Regions from separate parts of the Pseudoalteromonas pernae genome, predicted to be linked through region 1. Evidence: predicted binding sites of a transcription regulator. Region 1 holds the regulator's gene; each other region holds the start of a gene.
The links. The regulator LexA, encoded in region 1, represses DNA repair genes until DNA is damaged. The targets are predictions, from matches to a motif close to TACTGTATNNNNATACAGTA.

Region 1 (6,000 bases):
GCCTGAATCGCACTTGGTTGCACTGTGTCACCAGTATCGTTGCCAAATGCATTACGCTGGTAAGTCACGACAGCAGCGAGTTCTTTGAGTGTTAGCTGGCTAACGAATGCCTGCATCGCTGTACCTGGCTTACCATGAACCACGATATCTATGTGGTCCTTGATCTCCCCTTTGGCGATAGGGCTGTCCTTAATCGCAGGGAATACACCCGGTAACCCCAGACCTGTGGGTTGGTGACACGCTGCGCAGCGCGCCATGTAAACTTGTTCACCTGTGGCCATAAGCTCTTCTTGAGTGAGCGTCTGGTCAAGCAAGGCAGCATCGGCATCCGCCTGAGCTTGCACTGCTTGTTTTTGCTCAGCCAACCACGCTTCGAATTCTTCAGGCGCTTTGGCTTCAACCACTACAGGCATAAAGCCATGGTCTTTACCACATAGCTCAGCACATTGGCCGCGGTAGATGCCCGCTTCGTTTACCTTGGTCCAAGCTTCGTTGATAAAGCCTGGATTGGCATCTTTTTTAACTGCGAAATCCGGCACCCACCAAGAGTGAATAACGTCGTCTGAAGTCATTAAAAAGCGTACTTTTTTATCTGTTGGGATCACCAACGGCTTGTCGACTTCTAGCAAATAATGCTCGCCTTTATCTTGAGCATTTTGAATTTGCTCTTGTGGCGTTGAGAGCAACGAGTAGAAGCCAACATCATGGCCCATGTATTCGTAGTGCCACTTCCACTGTGAACCGGTGATCTTGATGGTGACATCTGCTTTAGAAGTGTCTTCCATCGCTATCAAGGTTTTGGTGGCAGGAACAGCCATACCTATGAGGATTAAAAATGGGATCGCGGTCCAAAGTATTTCGACCTTGGTGCTTTCGTGGAAAGATGCGGGTTTAGCCCCTTTAGATTTGCGGTGTCTGAGTAAGGCCCAGAACATCACACCAAACACTATTACCCCAATGACACAGCAGATGATAAATATCGTCATGTGTAACTGGTAAACATTTTCACTGATGTCGGTCACCCCTGGGCGCAAATTATAATCACTATTTGCTAAAGCCAAGTGCGGGGCAAACAAACACAGCAACATGAGGGAGCAAAGCTTCTTCATGTACCATCTCCTTAAAACGCGCAACGCAAAAAGAGAAGAGGCAGTTACTGCTAGCCAATCTTCATTATTATTATGCTTAGAACTGGCCGATTACATTTACTTTACACAAAGCGATTAAAAAGCAACCAGCAAAGCCTGTAATCTAACCAATTAGTCAAGAATTGGGCATATAGCAAGAAAATAGGCGTTTTTGTTTTGCTTTTTTCAATAAATATTTTGGGGAGTTTCAATCTGTTAGCGTACAGAAAAAGGAATTAGAAAAGGGCTGGAAACCCCCAATCAACGGCGTATTGGGGGCCTATATTTACTCGTTACAACTACATCCAATCGGCATTTCGGATAACACCAACCGCTAAACCCTCAATATTGAAGGATTCATGTTCTAGGTCGACTTCGATTGGCGCAAATTCTTCGTTTTCTGCATGTAGCAATACTTTACGACCGGCTTTCTCTAAACGCTTCACGGTGACGTCATCACCAACACGCGCAACCACCACTTGGCCGTTCTCCGCAACCTGAGCACGATGCACAGCCAGCAGGTCGCCGTCCATAATACCGATGTCTTTCATACTCATACCATCAACACGTAGTAGGTAATCAGCGGCAGGCTTAAACAGTAATGGATCGATTTGGCAGTGACTTTCAATGTGCTCTTGGGCCAAGATGGGTTCACCGGCAGCGACGCGACCTATCAGAGGCAAGCCTAATTGCTCAGGCTCTTCCTCTTCGACCAATTGAATACCACGGCTGGCACCGGGCTTCATTTTGATCACCCCTTTTTTAGCAAGGGCTTTAAGGTGTTCTTCTGCGGCATTCGCACTGCGAAACCCCAGTGTTTGTGCAATTTCAGCACGCGTAGGCGGCATGCCTGTGTCTTTAATAAATACTTTGATCAGCTCTAAAATTTGCGATTGGCGATTAGTTAAAGGACGCATACAACTGGGTTTCCATACAGTACATTTAACTGTGAGTATATACAGTTGTCAGAAAATCGCAAATAAAATCAGGCAATTTGCTCAGCTCAAAAAAATGCGCCTACTTAGGTTTGGGTTTTTGTCATTACGCCAACGCTTAAATACTAAAAGCTGCTGTTAGGCTGAGTTAAAAACACAATTTCATCATCCGTGGATTTGCGCCCCAGTATTTCATTGCGATGCGGGTATCGACCAAAACGATCAATAATCTTCTTGTGCGCCACTTCAAATTCATAATTATCCAATGGCTTGAACAACCTATCAGCCTCCTGATGGATAACCTTACTTTCACTGTGCATGTAGGGCATGTACATAAACGGACGCTCTTGCTCATTCAATTGCATGTCGAAACCCTTATCCACCGCGTGCTGAGCCAAACACAGTGCGAGTCCATCAAAGGCTAAAGCCTTTGGCGTATCGCGAAACATGTTGCGCGAGAATTGGTCGAGCACAATGATTTCACACAGCGCCCCTTGAGCTGTGTTGCGCCAATGCGCTAACTCGCCCATGGCTGCGGCATGATGCAGTTGCGAAAATAGCTTAATGACCTTGTCGTCAAACGCTACACTCTTTTTGAACCAGTCCTCGGGTTGGCATTGCTCAAACCAAAAATCATACACAGATTGAAAATCCATATTCTCTCCTTCAAAGTAAAGAGGGTGTGAAGCCGTTTGCAAACAAGGCAATATTAACCGTGAAGAAACTCTACATTTATGAACATTGCCCTTATTCAGTTAAAGCCACAATGGTCGCTCGTGCACGAAATATAGACGTGCAAATATGCTACTTACAAGCCGACGACACGACCACCGCTATCCAGTTAGTGGGCAAAAGCACTGTTCCCATATTAGCTAAAAACCAAAACATTGCCATGGCGCAAAGCCTCGATATTGCCGCCTATTTCTGCAAACGTGCAAAAATGCCATTGGATCATGGTGATTACCTCACGCCAGCAAGCAAATGGGTAGAGACCTACTTACCTACCTTTTTACGCTTAACCTTACCGCGCTGGCCGCAACTCGCTCTACCGGAATTTGGCACACCAAACGCCATCGTCTATTACTGCGATAAAAAGGAGGCGCTCTTGGGGGCTACCTTCGCTGATATTCTTGCCCACAGTGATGAAGATATAACGATCATGGATAGGGCTTTGGATGAGCTCTCTTGGCTCGATGCGCCGGATGAAATCTCATGGGCCGATGTTGCTATCTTCCCCTTCTTGCGCAACCTAACCGTCGTAAAAGGCTTGCACACTCCCGAACATATCCAGCACTATGTGCACCAAGTTGCCACCATGAGCAACATCAGAACATTCACAGACGTTGCTGTATAAGGAGTAGTAAGCATGAGCAAACGTATTTGGGCCCAAGATATCGATTTTGACCTGTGTAAAAAGCTCGACCTTGGCGTGGGTGAAAAAGGCACCTTAATGACCAAGCTCGGCATTGAAATAAGCGAAATCGGCGACGATTACCTTGTTGCCACCATGCCAGTAACCAACGAATTATATAACCCTATCGGCATCGTCCACGGTGGCGCATATGTAGTATTGGCTGAAACCGTCGCCAGCTACGCCGCCAACTTTGTTGTCGATACCAGCAAATACTACTGCGTCGGCCAAGAGATCAACGCCAACCACCTCAAAGCGTCACGCACCGGCACACTCAAAGCCGTGACCAAACCCGTGCACCTAGGCGGCCGCTCATCGGTGTGGGAGATTAAGATTTACAATAGCGCTGGCGATCTGTGTTGTATTTCAAGGATGACTGCTGCGGTGGTGGAGAAAAGAAGTAAAGGGTGAGAGCTGCCCGAACATGCGAATAGTGTTGCCATGCTGAACTCGAACATAATACAACGGATTTAGAAAACTTTGTTACGAGTCTAAAAGCGCAGCACAGACAAGTTGCTTGCACTTCGCTGGAAAATAGAAAAGGCTCATTGAGAGCCTTTGCATTTTAGCTGAGGGTTACACCCTAAAGTATCGGCGTAAATAAATGCCTGCAGCCAACAACAACAATAGCAAGTTAGTAGTACCGCCAGTTGACCCTTTATCGCTTGGCGAATTATCGCCAGGTTGTGGCTGAGCGGGAGGAGGAGTAGCCGATTGCCCCTCTGTAAAGACAGCTTTAAGCTCAATATTAGTGCCCTGATTTACCAAACAATCCTGATAGTTGTAGCCAGCAAAATAATAAAATTTCTTCGTATTAAATTCGCCTGTTGCGACATCTAAATAACCGTCATTATTTAAATCAGCTACCGCAGTAGCGGTAAGTCCGTCAGCAGCCGCTGCAACATCACCTTTCTGTTTGCCATTGTTATAAAGAACACTTAAACGAGGTTGAAGGTAATGAGCTGACAGGACTTCCACACTGCCATTTTTATCTACATCAGCAAATGCAACACCATAGGGGGCGTCACTACTGTCAATAACTAGGCGGGAAAAGCCACTGCCTTGACTATACACACTCACCGCCTCAGCGACTATTTCTGCGGCAACCAGTTGCACCTGACCGGAAACAGGGTCTGTATGACTATCAAGTGTAATTGCGGCATGGTCGGAAATATGCAAAGCTTCTGTGAACACGTCGCTTTCGTTGATATATAAGGCAGTTTTAGCCTCACTTATACTGTCCACTAGAGCATACAGGTCGCCAGATGTATCGGCTGTGAAACTAGAAATAAACAAATCGGGCTGACCATCTTGGTCATAATCATTAACGGTAAAGGCGTAAGGCCTTATTCCCTCAATCACTATATCCTTCGTGAAGTTAAATTGACCTAAACCATCGTTGATATATAGTTTGATCCTTCTTGTTGTAAAGTCACTCACTAGTAAATCTTCGAAGCCGTCATTGTTCCAATCATAAGCATCTAGAGCGGCTGGATAACTTAAGCCACTGAGCAGTTTCTGACGTGCAAACCCCTCACCAGACTGATTGATAAGTTGATGCACTACCCCTGTAAATAAACTTATGCCGACTAAGTCTGTGTATTCATCATTATTAATATTAATAGCCTGCAATGTTTTTGCTCCGCCACTTGCAGAACTAATATCACTTAAATTATCTTCAAGCTTTAGATAGTTGCCACCATCACATTGCTGACCCTGCCAAGCCTCGAAACTCCAGCCCTCACTGGGCGTTACTTGAAGCATCCGACTCACATTTGTAGTGTCGATGGTACAAGATTCACTACAGCTCACTTCACCGCTGGCTGAGGATACAACCCCAGAGCCTTCTATTATAAGTTTTATTTCCCCTGCTTGGCTTGCCAACGAACAGCTTACTAAAGCTAAATAGAGTAATTTTTGCATGTTTTCACCTGTAAAATAACAACATAGTTTGTGATGCGATGCAGTTGTATAGTCATCCTCTATTACTTACAATTATGTAACTGTTATGTTGCCATAATATTTTTATTTTTATATTTTTCAGCTGTTTAAGGGAATATTTTGCAAAAGGATTTTTGGGTTGGTGATTATTTAGTCTCACCTAAACACAATAAGTTAACTTTACTTAAGCAAACATTCACCCTTGAACCAAAAGTGATGGCGATATTATGTTTGTTGGTAAAAAACCATGGTGAAGTGCTCAGCAGACAAGAAATCTTAAGTACACTGTGGCCCAACCAAGTGACCGAGCCAGAAGTAGTTACTCGCGCTATCTTCGAGTTAAGAAAGGTTTTTTGCGATAATCCTAAACAGCCTACCTATATCGAAACCATAGCTAAAAAAGGTTATTGTTTTATTCATCCTACAACACCGATAAAGGGCGCCAAAAATAGAAAACGCAGCGTTATAGGATTGGTTGGTTTGTTTGTATTTTTTGGCTTGAGCAGCCTTGTTTACTTTACCCAGTTTATGCTGCCGACCAATGTTGGTCCAACTACGCAATTCAAGGTTCAGCCCCTCTCTAGCT
Region 2 (6,000 bases), on a different contig from region 1:
AAAATCAGCATCACCACGCGCTGCCGCATCCGAGATTTGTTGTGGTGTACCTTGATGCATGTGCAAAGACACCGCTGGATATTTGCTCATAAAGCCTTGAATAACACCCGGCAACGCATAACGAGCCTGTGTATGTGTGGTGGCGATATTGAGCTTGCCCTGATCAGGGAGAGTGTGTTCATTCGCGACGGCTTTGATGCCCTCGACTTTGGATAGGATCTCGCGAGCAATATTGATAATGTCATTACCAGCACTAGTAACATGCGTGAGATGTTTGCCGCTGCGCCCAAATATTTGCACTCCGAGTTCGTCTTCAAGCATTCTGACTTGCTTTGAAATCCCCGGTTGAGAGGTATACAAACTCTCAGCGGTTGCTGACACATTAAGGTTGTGGTTCAACACCTCAACGATGTACTTTAGCTGCTGTAATTTCATGGTATTAAACTTTCTTTATTATTGTACTTTATACGGCATGCTCTGAAGTATAGCCTCCAAAGCGCTGGCGAAGTCCTTTTTGTGAAAACAAATTCGCACGGCATAAGTTGGGGTGATTAGGACGAATATCTTACAAATCAACGCCTAGAATAACCCAATTTGTGCAGTGGGTTAGGCTAGCATATTTAATTAGCCCTCGGTACTGTTGATTTATGTTCAAGGTGCAAATCCTCTCCTATACTCTTATTTTATTTAATGTTATTTCATGAATTTATCGCTTATCACTACCTTCGCTGTGGTTCTTTATGTAACATGGCTGATAGCGGGTAAAATTTTTAGTAAGAGAATCAGTGCATGATAGTTTCTATCATAATCCTGTTAATTGTTGCGCTTATCGTCATAGCGGTATGGGTAAGTGCTGTGCAGCAACACAGAGAAAAACAAGAAGCTCAACGCCGCCAAGAGCTCCAAAAGCAAAAGAAAATTATTGAAGACACTGAAGAAGCATTGGTCAACAGTGTGAATATTCCGCTCTCGAATAATATCCTGACTATTCTATATCGCCGCATCTACGACGCGCTTGTCACTATGGTTGAGCTATCGCCTCAATCCAAGGAATTAAAATCGCGCTTAAATGATGCGAAGCAAAGACTGGCAAGCGGCATCGATGAAAACGTTAATGCGGGTGAAAACTTTGTGCTGCCAGAGCATGATAAGCAGCTTATTGCTCTCATCCAAGGCATTAAAAAGCTGAGAAACATTCTGCGCTCTGAACACAGTAAAGGTAAACTAGACACCCCAGTCTTCATGCAAGAAGATAAAATCTTCGAGCACTTACAACTGAAAATTAATATTGAAAGCTTAATTAAACGCGGTTCATCAGCGCGCCACGCCAACATGATTGGTTCAGCTCGCCAATATTTTGAAAAAGCCTATGCGACCATCTGTGGGCTTAGTTACAGCGATGACTATGTTGTATCTAAAAAGCAACAACTTGAGCAGCTTCTCAACGAAATCAGCGTTGAACTAAAGGCATCTAATGCGTCAACTCGCAAACAACGTGAAGAGCAAGAAAAAGACGACTTAGACGTGTTATTTGCGCCGAAGAAGAAGTGGTAACCGCGTCGAAGCAGTTATACCACTGAGCATGAAGATTTTATGTATCAACGACAATGAGTATTTATAAAAATGGCGCCCTGTGGCGCCATTTTTAATTACGACAAAAAGATAAATTTCAACACAAAAAGTATACTCAGAATCCAAACGCTAATACTGACCTCATTCGCCTTATTGCACACAACTTTCACTGCCGTGTAAGCGATAAATCCTAAAGCGATGCCGTGCGCAATAGAGAACGTTAGCGGCGTCATCAAGAGTACCACTGCGACTGGGATTGCGTCTGTCATGTCATCCCAATCAACGAGCTTCAAGTTTTGTAGCATCAAAATCGAGACATACAAAATTGCCCCTGCTGTCGCATAGGCTGGTACCATGGCTGCTAGCGGTGCGAAAAACATCATCAGTAAGAAGCAAATACCCACAACAACAGCGGTTAAACCTGTACGGCCACCCACCGATACACCCGCCACCGATTCAATGTAGGAAGTAGTGGTTGACGTACCAAGTACTGAGCCTGCGATTGTTGCAGTACTGTCAGCACTTAGCGCACGACCAAGTCGTGGCATACGCCCCTGCTCATCCGCTAGACCCGCTTTTTGGGTAACAGCAACTAAGGTGCCTGAAGTGTCGAACAAGTCTACAAATAAGAAAGCAAACACCACGCTTAGCATTGACAGCTCAAGTGCTGCGGCAAAATCAAGCTGCATAAAGGTCGGTGCTATTGATGGTGGCGCAGAGACAATCCCCTGATATTCAACCAAACCGAGTGCCAGTGCTAAACAGGTCACGAGCAGAATACTGATTAGTACGCCGCTTTTTATATCTCTGTACAACAATCCAGCAATAATAAAGAAGCTAAGGATCGCAAGCGCAGGGCCTGCGCTGGTGATGTCTCCAAGCTGTACTAATGTCGCTGGGCTGGCCACTACAATACCGGCATTTTTTAATGCGATAAGCGCCAAGAACGCACCAATACCCGTTGCTATAGCACGTTTGAGCACCAGTGGAATGGCGTTTATGATCCACTCGCGAACTTTAAAAAGGCTCAACAACAAGAAAATACTACCCGACATAAATACCGCACCAAGAGCCGATTGCCACGTGTATCCCATGCCTAACACCACGCCGTACGTGAAAAAGGCATTTAGCCCCATACCAGGAGCGAGCGCTAACGGGTAGTTAGCCCAAAATCCCATGATAAAACAGCCGATAGCCGCAGCAATACAGGTGGCAACAAAAGCCGCCCCTTGATCCATACCCGCTTCGGCGAGCATCGCTGGGTTAACAAAAACAATGTACACCATAGTGATGAAGGTCGTTAAACCGGCAATCACTTCACGCTTTACCGAGCTTCCATGCGCTTTGATTTTAAAAACACTCTCTAGCATAAGTCTTTTTTCGAGCTAACAAACAAGCGCGCAATGTTAGCACAACTGCGGACAATTGACCGCTTTTAATGGTTGTTTGCTGCAACTTTATCGCAGCTTTTTGACTACCCGTTTAATGGTCGCTGAGCTAATGATTAAAAAAGCCTCAAAAAAAGCTTGCACACAACAACTGTATAAACTACTGTATACGCATACTGTATAAAACACTGTATATCGTTCACATTACCCACAGCGAGGCAATTATGTTACATACAGCGGCTATTCGACACGTAAAAAGCTACAAGCAAGACAATCCTGCAGCGATTAATATTGTACAAACGGAAGATGAAATTTCCGCATCGTTCGAGCTACTTAAAATCGTGCATCGTTATAACAAGAGCAACGGTTGGACTTTGCTTATTGCGCCGGACCACATTCCGAGCCGTGACTTATTAGATTCATGTTCAATCGATACTAATAAGCTACTCGTTATCCGCAGAAAGCATATCGTTGACGTCGAGTACGTACTTAATTGTGCGCTACAAAATGGCCGTTATTGCGCAATCATCACGTGGACAGATATCGTGAACCAAAATCAACTTGAAAAAATGCAGCTCAACACGCATCAAGCAAAAGCACAGTTGTTTTGTTTCACATCAGACGAAGAGCAAGCTCAATTAGCCGTGCCGCATGTAATGTAAGTTTGATACACTGTTAGTTGATGTAATTTTTCAGAGACTTAATATGTGTTTTTGTGGGTCGCCACAACCATTCGAACAATGTTGTGGCGTGTACGTAAACGGTCAACAAAACGCGCCCGATCCATTAGCGTTAATGAAATCGAGATACAGCGCATTTTGCACTCAGGCAATCGACTACCTATGTGCGACTTGTTCAAGCAAAGCAATTGTAGGCAACGCAAAAGAAGACGTTGCTCAATTCGCAAAAGCCGCCAAATTTACCAAGCTAGAAGTGATTGATAGTCAATGGGAGCTAAGCCCTGCGACTGTTGAATTCAAAGCGTACTATTTGTACGACAGTACCTTATGTTGCATTCACGAACGTTCCTCGTTCGTTATAGAGCAAGGCAGTTGGCGTTATGACGAAGGTGAACTGTTCTCTACCCCTGAAATTAAATTAAGCCGCAATGATGCTTGCCCTTGTGGCAGTGGCAAAAAGTTTAAAAAGTGCTGTGCAATATAACTGCTAGTTAGCAGGGAGATGTTGCGAGTGAATGCTAGTGTAATGTATCAATGTGCATCGAGGCACTGTCACTAAGCGGACTGGAGCCAAAGCCCAGTCCACTCGGTTAATTAAAACTTATAACTTGCGCTCATCAAGGGTCCGTGAGTGATAGAGTCATAGCTGAAGTAATTGCTGCTGCCTCTGTCCCCAGTATCATAATCGACATAAGTCGCTTTATATTGAAACGACATATCCCAGTTTTCAGTTAAATCGTAAACGACACCTAGTTTAAGGCTAGATGTCATTTTCGCTGACAATCCGAAGCCGCCAATATCTGCGGCAGTATTAAAGTGCCATTTCTCGGCAAACTCTCGGTTGTAACTAAAACCTAAGATGATATCGACCCAATCTTCATCCCTGTCGACAACACGGGTTTGCGCAAACATCGCTGTATCAACATCAAATTGATAGGTGTTGTCCCAACGACGCAAGCCAACATAATTTACCCAATTACCCACAGATTTACTGTGGTGCTTATATGCTAAACTGACTTCTAACACACCTTGGCGTACACGAGCGCTAAGCACGCCATCCCTTGGTACATCCAGTGATTTTTTCAAATCCATATAGCCCCAATCGGCGATCACTCCCCAATTAGAGTCATGGAACGCTTCAAAACGAACCATAAAAGCACTGTCTAAATTATCTAAAATAGTGCCAAAGTCTACCGTAAGCGGTGCTTCTAATGTACCTATGGCAGAGTCGCCATCAATTGACGTCGCCATTAAATATGGCTCAACTTTAAAGTCCCATTGGTTCGCATGGGCATTCATACAAACCGCTGAGCTTGCTGCAATGGCGAGATAACAAAAGGCAGAGTTAAATTTCTTACATCGCATAATCATTCCTTGTTAGGTAAGAATCCTAGATTGAGTATAGCCCGACCAATCAAGAGCGCCTGATTTGATTTAGCTACTCAGCGAAATAATGAAATTAAGCAATCGCACTTAGCCCTTGAAGCTTGAGATCATTGAGTTGGTCATAAAAAGCTGCACTGTCCATCTGCGGCTCATTGAGTGACATTGACTGATCTTGGTACTTGGCTTGTACCCTAGGTTCACAATTGTCGATAATGGGCAATGGGATGTGCTTGAGATCATTGCGAATAGCCAACGGCGTAGGGTCTAAGCAATCTTGTAATCGCAAAGAATCTCGCAAACCAGTGGAAATGTACTCACATTGATTTTGCGTCAGTACAATATTGAAGTGCTCTGGTGCGCAAGGACGCGCCCGAGCAGCGCCTAATTGCATCCTCAACTGTTGCTCGTCAACCTGAGCGGCTGTGTTATCACAAACAGGCAAATGAAATTGCGCAAAATCCAACGCATCGTGAGAGATCGAAGCAAGCAACCAGGCAAAGTCGCCACGGCGTTGTTCTTGCACGCATTTATTTAGTTGAGTTCCTAATTGCAGCTCATTGCTGAGAATCGACTCAATTTGCATAAAGTTTGTTCGACCTGAATTATATCTAACCAGTTATCGGCTGTTTTTGAATTTTCTTTAGTTTTTTTCTTTACTTGAATGCTCAGTTTGCTATTATCGCCGCCGTTGCTTAGGAGGGGTTCCCGAGCGGCCAAAGGGATCAGACTGTAAATCTGACGGCATTGCCTTCGCTGGTTCGAATCCAGCCCCCTCCACCACTATTCTTTAGTTCTAAGCAACCGACCACTTTTGTGTGGAGGGGTTCCCGAGCGGCCAAAGGGATCAGACTGTAAATCTGACGGCACTGCCTTCGCTGGTTCGAATCCAGCTCCCTCCACCACTTTTCTTTCTTTATTCGAATCTTAATTCCAACTTGTGACCATTCTCTTTCAGCCAAGCTTTAGCTTGATTC
Region 3 (6,000 bases), on a different contig from region 1:
GCTTCAGAGTCTTTTAGACCCAAAATAAGACCTAGGGGGTCGATACAAAAAGTACGAATGATACTGGGGTAAAGACTTTTAAAATCCAACACCGCTACGTTCTCGTATAGGCCGGGGGTTGAATCCATAACGTAGCCACCTGGACTATCAAAACTTAATCCATGCTCCGCCATATTCGGTGCGACATATCCGCTACGATGCAGATGCGGTAAGTACAAATTTGTAAATGCTGCGACTGAGCCTCCTAGCCTTTCAAGCGGTAATCCCGTCAGCTTCGTCCTTGCAATTGCGAACTCAACCAGCTCTAGTTTTTTAAAGATAGCCAAAACTAATTGCGTATCTTTGAGGTTGTATTGCGCTAGACGCTCTTTGTCCTGCAAAAACATCTGTTCGATTTTGGCGAGTTTGTCATCATTATCGATGAGTTTCTTTTCGCCTAGCACTTCTTGCGCGACGTTATCCAAACTGTAACTTGAAAAATGATACGTGGCATTTTTGAGCATATCTATGCCGTCAAGCACCGCTCGACCAGGCACCAACAGCTTATTTACTTTGCCTCCACGCCAGTTTACAGCTTCGTTATTTCGCCCCAAGATGAGGGGGATATTTAATTGCTGGGCGCGATAACATAAAAGTTGAAAGTCAAAGTCAACGACATTCCAACCTATGATTAAATCCGGATCGTATCGCGTCACTAATTCACAAAGTCTGCGTAATAACGCCACCTCATCTTCAACAAACTCCAGCCAAGGCTCCGCGGTTGGTGTTGGCTCACCAATCATAATAACCGTGTGAACATCATCATTTGCTAGAGCGACACTATAAAGAATACCGTCACCGCTGCACTCGATATCAAGTGATAAAACGGATAAACGAGGAGTGTAAAGATCATTCGCTTTAAACTGGCCGTCCAATAGCGTACTAGCCTCTAAAGCACTGGGGGTACCTCTCACCCATACGCCACCACGAATAAAGCGCTCCATCAAATACTGCTCTTGCATTCTGATGTCGTCTTCATATAAACGAAGACCTTCTTCTTTAAGCAAGTCGCGAGCACTGTAATAGTCATGTAACTTATTAAAATACAGTGCGGTGACGTTCTCATCGGCGAATGTTTTTAAAGGCAGGGATCGGGAGCAGGGCTCCAAGGCATGCCCAGATAGTATCGAATTGGCCTGGCTACTCTGCGACTGTGGTACGAAAAACACGCCTTTTTGCGGTTCAGATACCACTTTTAAAGGCCCGTTATCAGTCGCCAGCCAAGTTACAAAGCAAATGCCTTCTCGGCGCTGCTGAGTTTGCATAGACAAAATAAATCCGGCGGATACTGACACGACACAATCACTTAATACGATTTAATGCTGCCAGTTTACCGCAGCCCTGCGATAATTAAAGCTGAGTTTGCATACGCTTGAACATAAGCGCTTGAGTCTAAGTCTCTGTGCCCCTAAAATGAAGGCACTGTAAATTTATACATAAGTCATTAAATGCTTTCAGATCCGTTAAAAAAGACTATTCGTAATGCCCATCAGCGGATCGCTGAAAGCTTAGATGATTACACGCCTCGCTCGAGCCAAAACTACCTAGTGGCTGAGATTGCAAAAACTCTCAGCGGCGAATACCACAAAAAGCAACATATTTGCGTGATTGAAGCGGGTACGGGTACAGGTAAGTCGCTTGCTTATTGTTTAGGTGCACTGCCCGTTGCGCTTAAAGCCAACAAAAAACTGGTTATCTCAACCGCGACAGTCGCCTTACAAGAGCAGCTACTTTATAAAGAGTTGCCCTTCTTTGCCGAACACAGTGGTTTAACCTTTAGTTATGACCTGGTAAAAGGCCGAGGCCGTTATATCTGCGCCCATAAGCTGGAAAATGCCGTCAATGGTGACCAACAGCAGATGGCGCTAATGCCTACCCTGACCTCTCCGCTTAGCGACATGGAACAAAAGTGCCTGAAACAATTGCACCAAGCTTATAGTGAGAAAAAGTGGCATGGTGATAGAGACTCATGGGCCGATGTGATCCCCGATAGAGTATGGCACCTCATCGCCTGTGATAAACATTCTTGCCAACGCCAGATGAAGGCCCACCAAACATGTCCGTTCCACCTAGCGCGTCAAAAAATAGCGCAGATGGACGTATTAGTAGCAAACCACAGTTTGCTACTAGCGGATTTAGAACTCGGTGGCGGCGTAATCCTGCCAGAGCCTGACAACTGCATCTATGTCATAGACGAAGCGCACCACCTCGCACACATTACTCGCGATTTTTCGTCGGCAGCAGCAACGATTAAAGGCACCCAAGACTGGTTGGAAAAACTGTTAAAGTTTAGCGGCAAAATGGCGCAAGCTATCTTCAGTGCCAGTGCCTCTGGTAGTCAGTTCAAGCTCAATGATGCGCTGGACGATGTCGCTCGTGGCCATAAAGCAGTATTAACCATGCTCGATGGCGCGGATTATCAATACAGTGAGGATCAGACTTATCGCTTTTCGCATGGTTTGTTACCAGAGCAACTCACGGTTCAAGCGAAAGACATCAGCGAAGCGGCTAAGACAGCACTGAGAACGTTGAACAAAATGCACGAAGCACTTAGCAGCGATGTGAATGATGGCGATGTAAAACCCTTTATAGCGGATCCAATCTTGGCCGAAAGTGGTCAGTACATCGCACGTCTGGAGACATTATATAAGCTGTGGTCGAGCTATAGCCGCAACACCGAAAGTGTTCCCCATGCTCGGTGGATAAAGCGTATGGAATATAAAAACCATCACGATTATCTGCTTAGTGATTGTCCCATTGAAGTGGGCTTTTATCTAAAAGATAAACTGTGGCGTGAATGTGCAGGAGCGGTGTTGTGTTCAGCCACATTAACTGCACTAGGCTCGTTTGAGCATTTCGCCCACGAAAGCGGTCTGCGCGGTGAAGAAGGGGTTAAGTTTATTAAAGTGCCTTCTCCGTTTGATTACCCTAATCAAGCGGTGTTACACATTCCAAAAACCGAATGTGAACCGACCGACAAAGCCTTCAGTGATTTTCTTGTAAAGGCACTGCCCGACTGTTTAGATAAATCCAAAGCTAATCTCGTATTGTTCGCTTCATATTGGCAAATGCAACATGTCGCGGAGCGCCTACGAGCACGGGGGTGGGATCTGCTCATCCAAGGAGAAATTTCTCGAGATGCTCTGATCCGCAGACACAAACGCCGCGTCGATGACGGTCAAGGTAGCATCTTATTTGGTACTCAAAGCCTTTCCGAAGGTCTCGACCTGCCGGGGGATTATTTAACTAACTTAGTGATCACAAAAATTCCGTTTGCTGTGCCCACGTCGCCGATTGAAGAGGCACAGGCTGAGTTTGTACAAAGCAAAGGTGGCAATCCTTTTTTGTCGATTACAGTGCCAGATGCAGCAAAGAAATTAGTACAAAGCTGTGGTAGACTGCTGCGCAAAGAACGCGACAGTGGTCGCATTACCATATACGACAGACGATTAGTCACCAAGCGTTATGGTAAAGCGATGCTGGATACCTTGCCCCCTTTTAAAAGACAAATTGACTACTAATGTTTGAATTAGCCATCGACCCTTCAACGTGGGCAATCTTATGTGCAGTGGCACTTGCAGCCGGTTTCATTGACGCAATCGCCGGTGGTGGTGGCATGCTTACAGTTCCGGCCCTGCTCACAGCGGGATTGCCGCCTCATTTGACGCTTGGTACTAACAAATTAGCAGCCAGCTTCGGCTCACTGACGGCCAGCGTAACGTATTATCGCAAGCGCTTATTTGACCCAAAATTTTGGGCGGGTTCCATTATCGCAACGGCCATTGGTGCAGGTATAGGTACATTAATCGTTGATAAGCTTAGTATCGAGTTTCTTAACAAACTTATTCCTGTCGTCATCATCGCAGTTGCCATTTACTCATTGTTTGGCAAACTCAGCCCTGAACAAAGTGACACACTGCCTCAACTCACGCCTATGTTACGCTTGAAGCAATGGCTTCAAGGGCTAGGCTTGGGCTTTTTTGACGGCGTTGCAGGCCCAGGGACTGGTACATTTTGGACAGCATCCAACAGCGTGTTGTACAAAATGAACTTACTGTTGAATTGTGGGTTAGCCCGCTCAATGAACTTCGTCAGTAATTTCGTTTCACTGATTACCTTTGTAGCCCTAGGGCATGTCAATTTTCTCTTGGGTATCACTATGGGTGTATTTTTGATGTTGGGTGCATGGCTTGGCGCACATTCAGCAATTCGCTTTGGTTCAAAAGTGATACGCCCAGTATTTAATACCGTGGTGATCATTCTCGCGCTCAAGCTTATTTATGAGGCATACTTTTAATGAACAGTGAGCGCGCATTAGCCAAATTGCAGCAACAGTTGACGCGCTTACGCGCCGATGCAGAGCAATTTGATAAGGCCAAATGGTTTGCGAAAAACCGTTATATGCAAGCTCAGCATTCACTGTTTGAACGCTCTGTTTTTACCACTAAGAGCATGCTACTGGTAGATTATGTTGATGAAGCTCAACAGCAACTTGCTCGCCTCTCAAACAGCAAATTTCAAGATGCTAGACACCAATTTACGTTTGCCGTCACGCATTTAAGTGAACAAATTGAAGCGATAGTAAAAGTGCTTAAAGCGACCCCTGTTTGGGAAAAAGAAAATACTCCGACCGCTCGCGCGAAAAAGTATCAAAAAGCGGTGCAACAAATCATCAAACCCGCCAATGAGCTTTATCAAGAGTTAGCACAAAATCATGAATTCGAGCGCCGCTTGGAATTAATGATAAACGAGCGTAAGCAACAGCTAGATAAAGCCAATGCCGAACAAGCAGCATTACTAAACAAAGAAATATTGGCGTTGCATGCGCGCTTGGGTCGCTGCCGTAAAGCCATTGGTGCAGTCGAAGAACGTATTGAGTTTGCGCAAAAACATCACGGCCGATGAAACTTTTCTACCACCCAATCTATTCCCAATTAGCACTTCCTGCACACCATCGCTTTCCCATTAGCAAATATCAACGTTTGTACGACAAAGTGTGTGCGAATGACGAGCTAAGTGCTTACCTAGAAACCTGTTGTGCCCCGCCCGCTTCGTTAGAGCAGATTAACTTGGTCCATGAACCAATATATGTACAACAGTTCCTAGACGGCTGTTTAGAGAGCAAAGCACAAAAGCGCATAGGTTTTCCTTACAGTGAAGAACTGGTCAAGCGAACCTTGCAATCCGTGGGCAATACCATCGGCGCTGCAAAGGAAGCCTTAAGCTCAGGATTTGCCATAAATCTTGGCGGTGGCTATCACCATGCGTTTGCCGATTATGGCAGTGGTTACTGCATCTTCAATGATGCTGCAATCGCCGCTCGATGCTTAGTCAATGAACAGCGTGTCGATAAGGTGCTGATAGTCGATTTAGACGTACACCAAGGAGATGGCAGCGCGGCGATTTTGGCGCACGATGAGGATATCATCACGCTGTCGTTGCATGCTGAGCAGAACTTCCCTCGCCTCAAACAACACTCTGACTATGACTTCGCTCTGCAAAAGGGCTGTGGGGACGAACACTACTTAGAAACGCTAGCGCAAGCTTTGAACTTGGTTATTCGCCTGCATACGCCAGATCTCATCATCTACAATGCTGGCGCTGATGTAGTTCACGAAGATGAATTAGGGGTGCTCTCACTCACTTTAGAAGGCGTCTTAGCGCGTGACAAAATGGTTATGAACAGCGCATTGCAACACCATATTCCGTTGGCTTGTGTGTTAGGAGGTGGCTATCAACGCAACGTTAATGGTGTAATCGAGGCTCATTGGCAACTTTTACGTGCTGCCCACCAATGCTACGGTGAAAAGTAACTCCCTGTGAACTATGATAATTAAGTAGGCAATAGCTCAGGTAGACGATTCTTATGTCATTCTATGATGATGTTCATAACTATTACGAAAAGCTGGTAACAGAAGAAGTCATCCGCCAACAGTTACATCAGATGTACGATAGCAACCT

Region 2: a site for LexA is predicted at 3,122-3,141, ahead of V1358_RS02340 (SulA-like leucine-rich domain-containing protein). Genes of this name have one in related genera too.
Region 3: a site for LexA is predicted at 1,460-1,479, ahead of dinG (ATP-dependent DNA helicase DinG). Genes of this name have one in related genera too.

What each region holds. Positions count from the first base shown of each region.
Region 1 covers NZ_JBDODM010000004.1:70,924-76,923, reverse strand. The annotation lists gene coxB (cytochrome c oxidase subunit II) at 1-1,109, opposite strand, end outside; gene lexA (transcriptional repressor LexA) at 1,427-2,044, opposite strand; gene V1358_RS10495 (DUF924 family protein) at 2,188-2,718, opposite strand; gene grxB (glutaredoxin 2) at 2,778-3,416, shown strand; gene V1358_RS10485 (PaaI family thioesterase) at 3,429-3,884, shown strand; gene V1358_RS10480 (FG-GAP repeat domain-containing protein) at 4,050-5,396, opposite strand; gene V1358_RS10475 (winged helix-turn-helix domain-containing protein) at 5,535-6,000, shown strand, end outside.
Region 2 covers NZ_JBDODM010000001.1:544,063-550,062, forward strand. The annotation lists gene cysB (HTH-type transcriptional regulator CysB) at 1-435, opposite strand, end outside; gene V1358_RS02330 (hypothetical protein) at 790-1,554, shown strand; gene V1358_RS02335 (NCS2 family permease) at 1,650-2,942, opposite strand; gene V1358_RS02340 (SulA-like leucine-rich domain-containing protein) at 3,185-3,622, shown strand; gene V1358_RS02345 (YchJ family protein) at 3,666-4,124, shown strand; gene V1358_RS02350 (hypothetical protein) at 4,235-5,005, opposite strand; gene V1358_RS02355 (VC2046/SO_2500 family protein) at 5,100-5,609, opposite strand; tRNA gene V1358_RS02360 (tRNA-Tyr) at 5,722-5,806, shown strand; tRNA gene V1358_RS02365 (tRNA-Tyr) at 5,844-5,928, shown strand; gene V1358_RS02370 (M48 family metallopeptidase) at 5,940-6,000, opposite strand, start outside.
Region 3 covers NZ_JBDODM010000002.1:168,750-174,749, forward strand. The annotation lists gene V1358_RS04845 (DNA polymerase II) at 1-1,334, opposite strand, end outside; gene dinG (ATP-dependent DNA helicase DinG) at 1,488-3,560, shown strand; gene V1358_RS04855 (TSUP family transporter) at 3,560-4,336, shown strand; gene V1358_RS04860 (primosomal replication protein) at 4,336-4,944, shown strand; gene V1358_RS04865 (histone deacetylase family protein) at 4,941-5,852, shown strand; gene V1358_RS04870 (late competence development ComFB family protein) at 5,906-6,000, shown strand, end outside.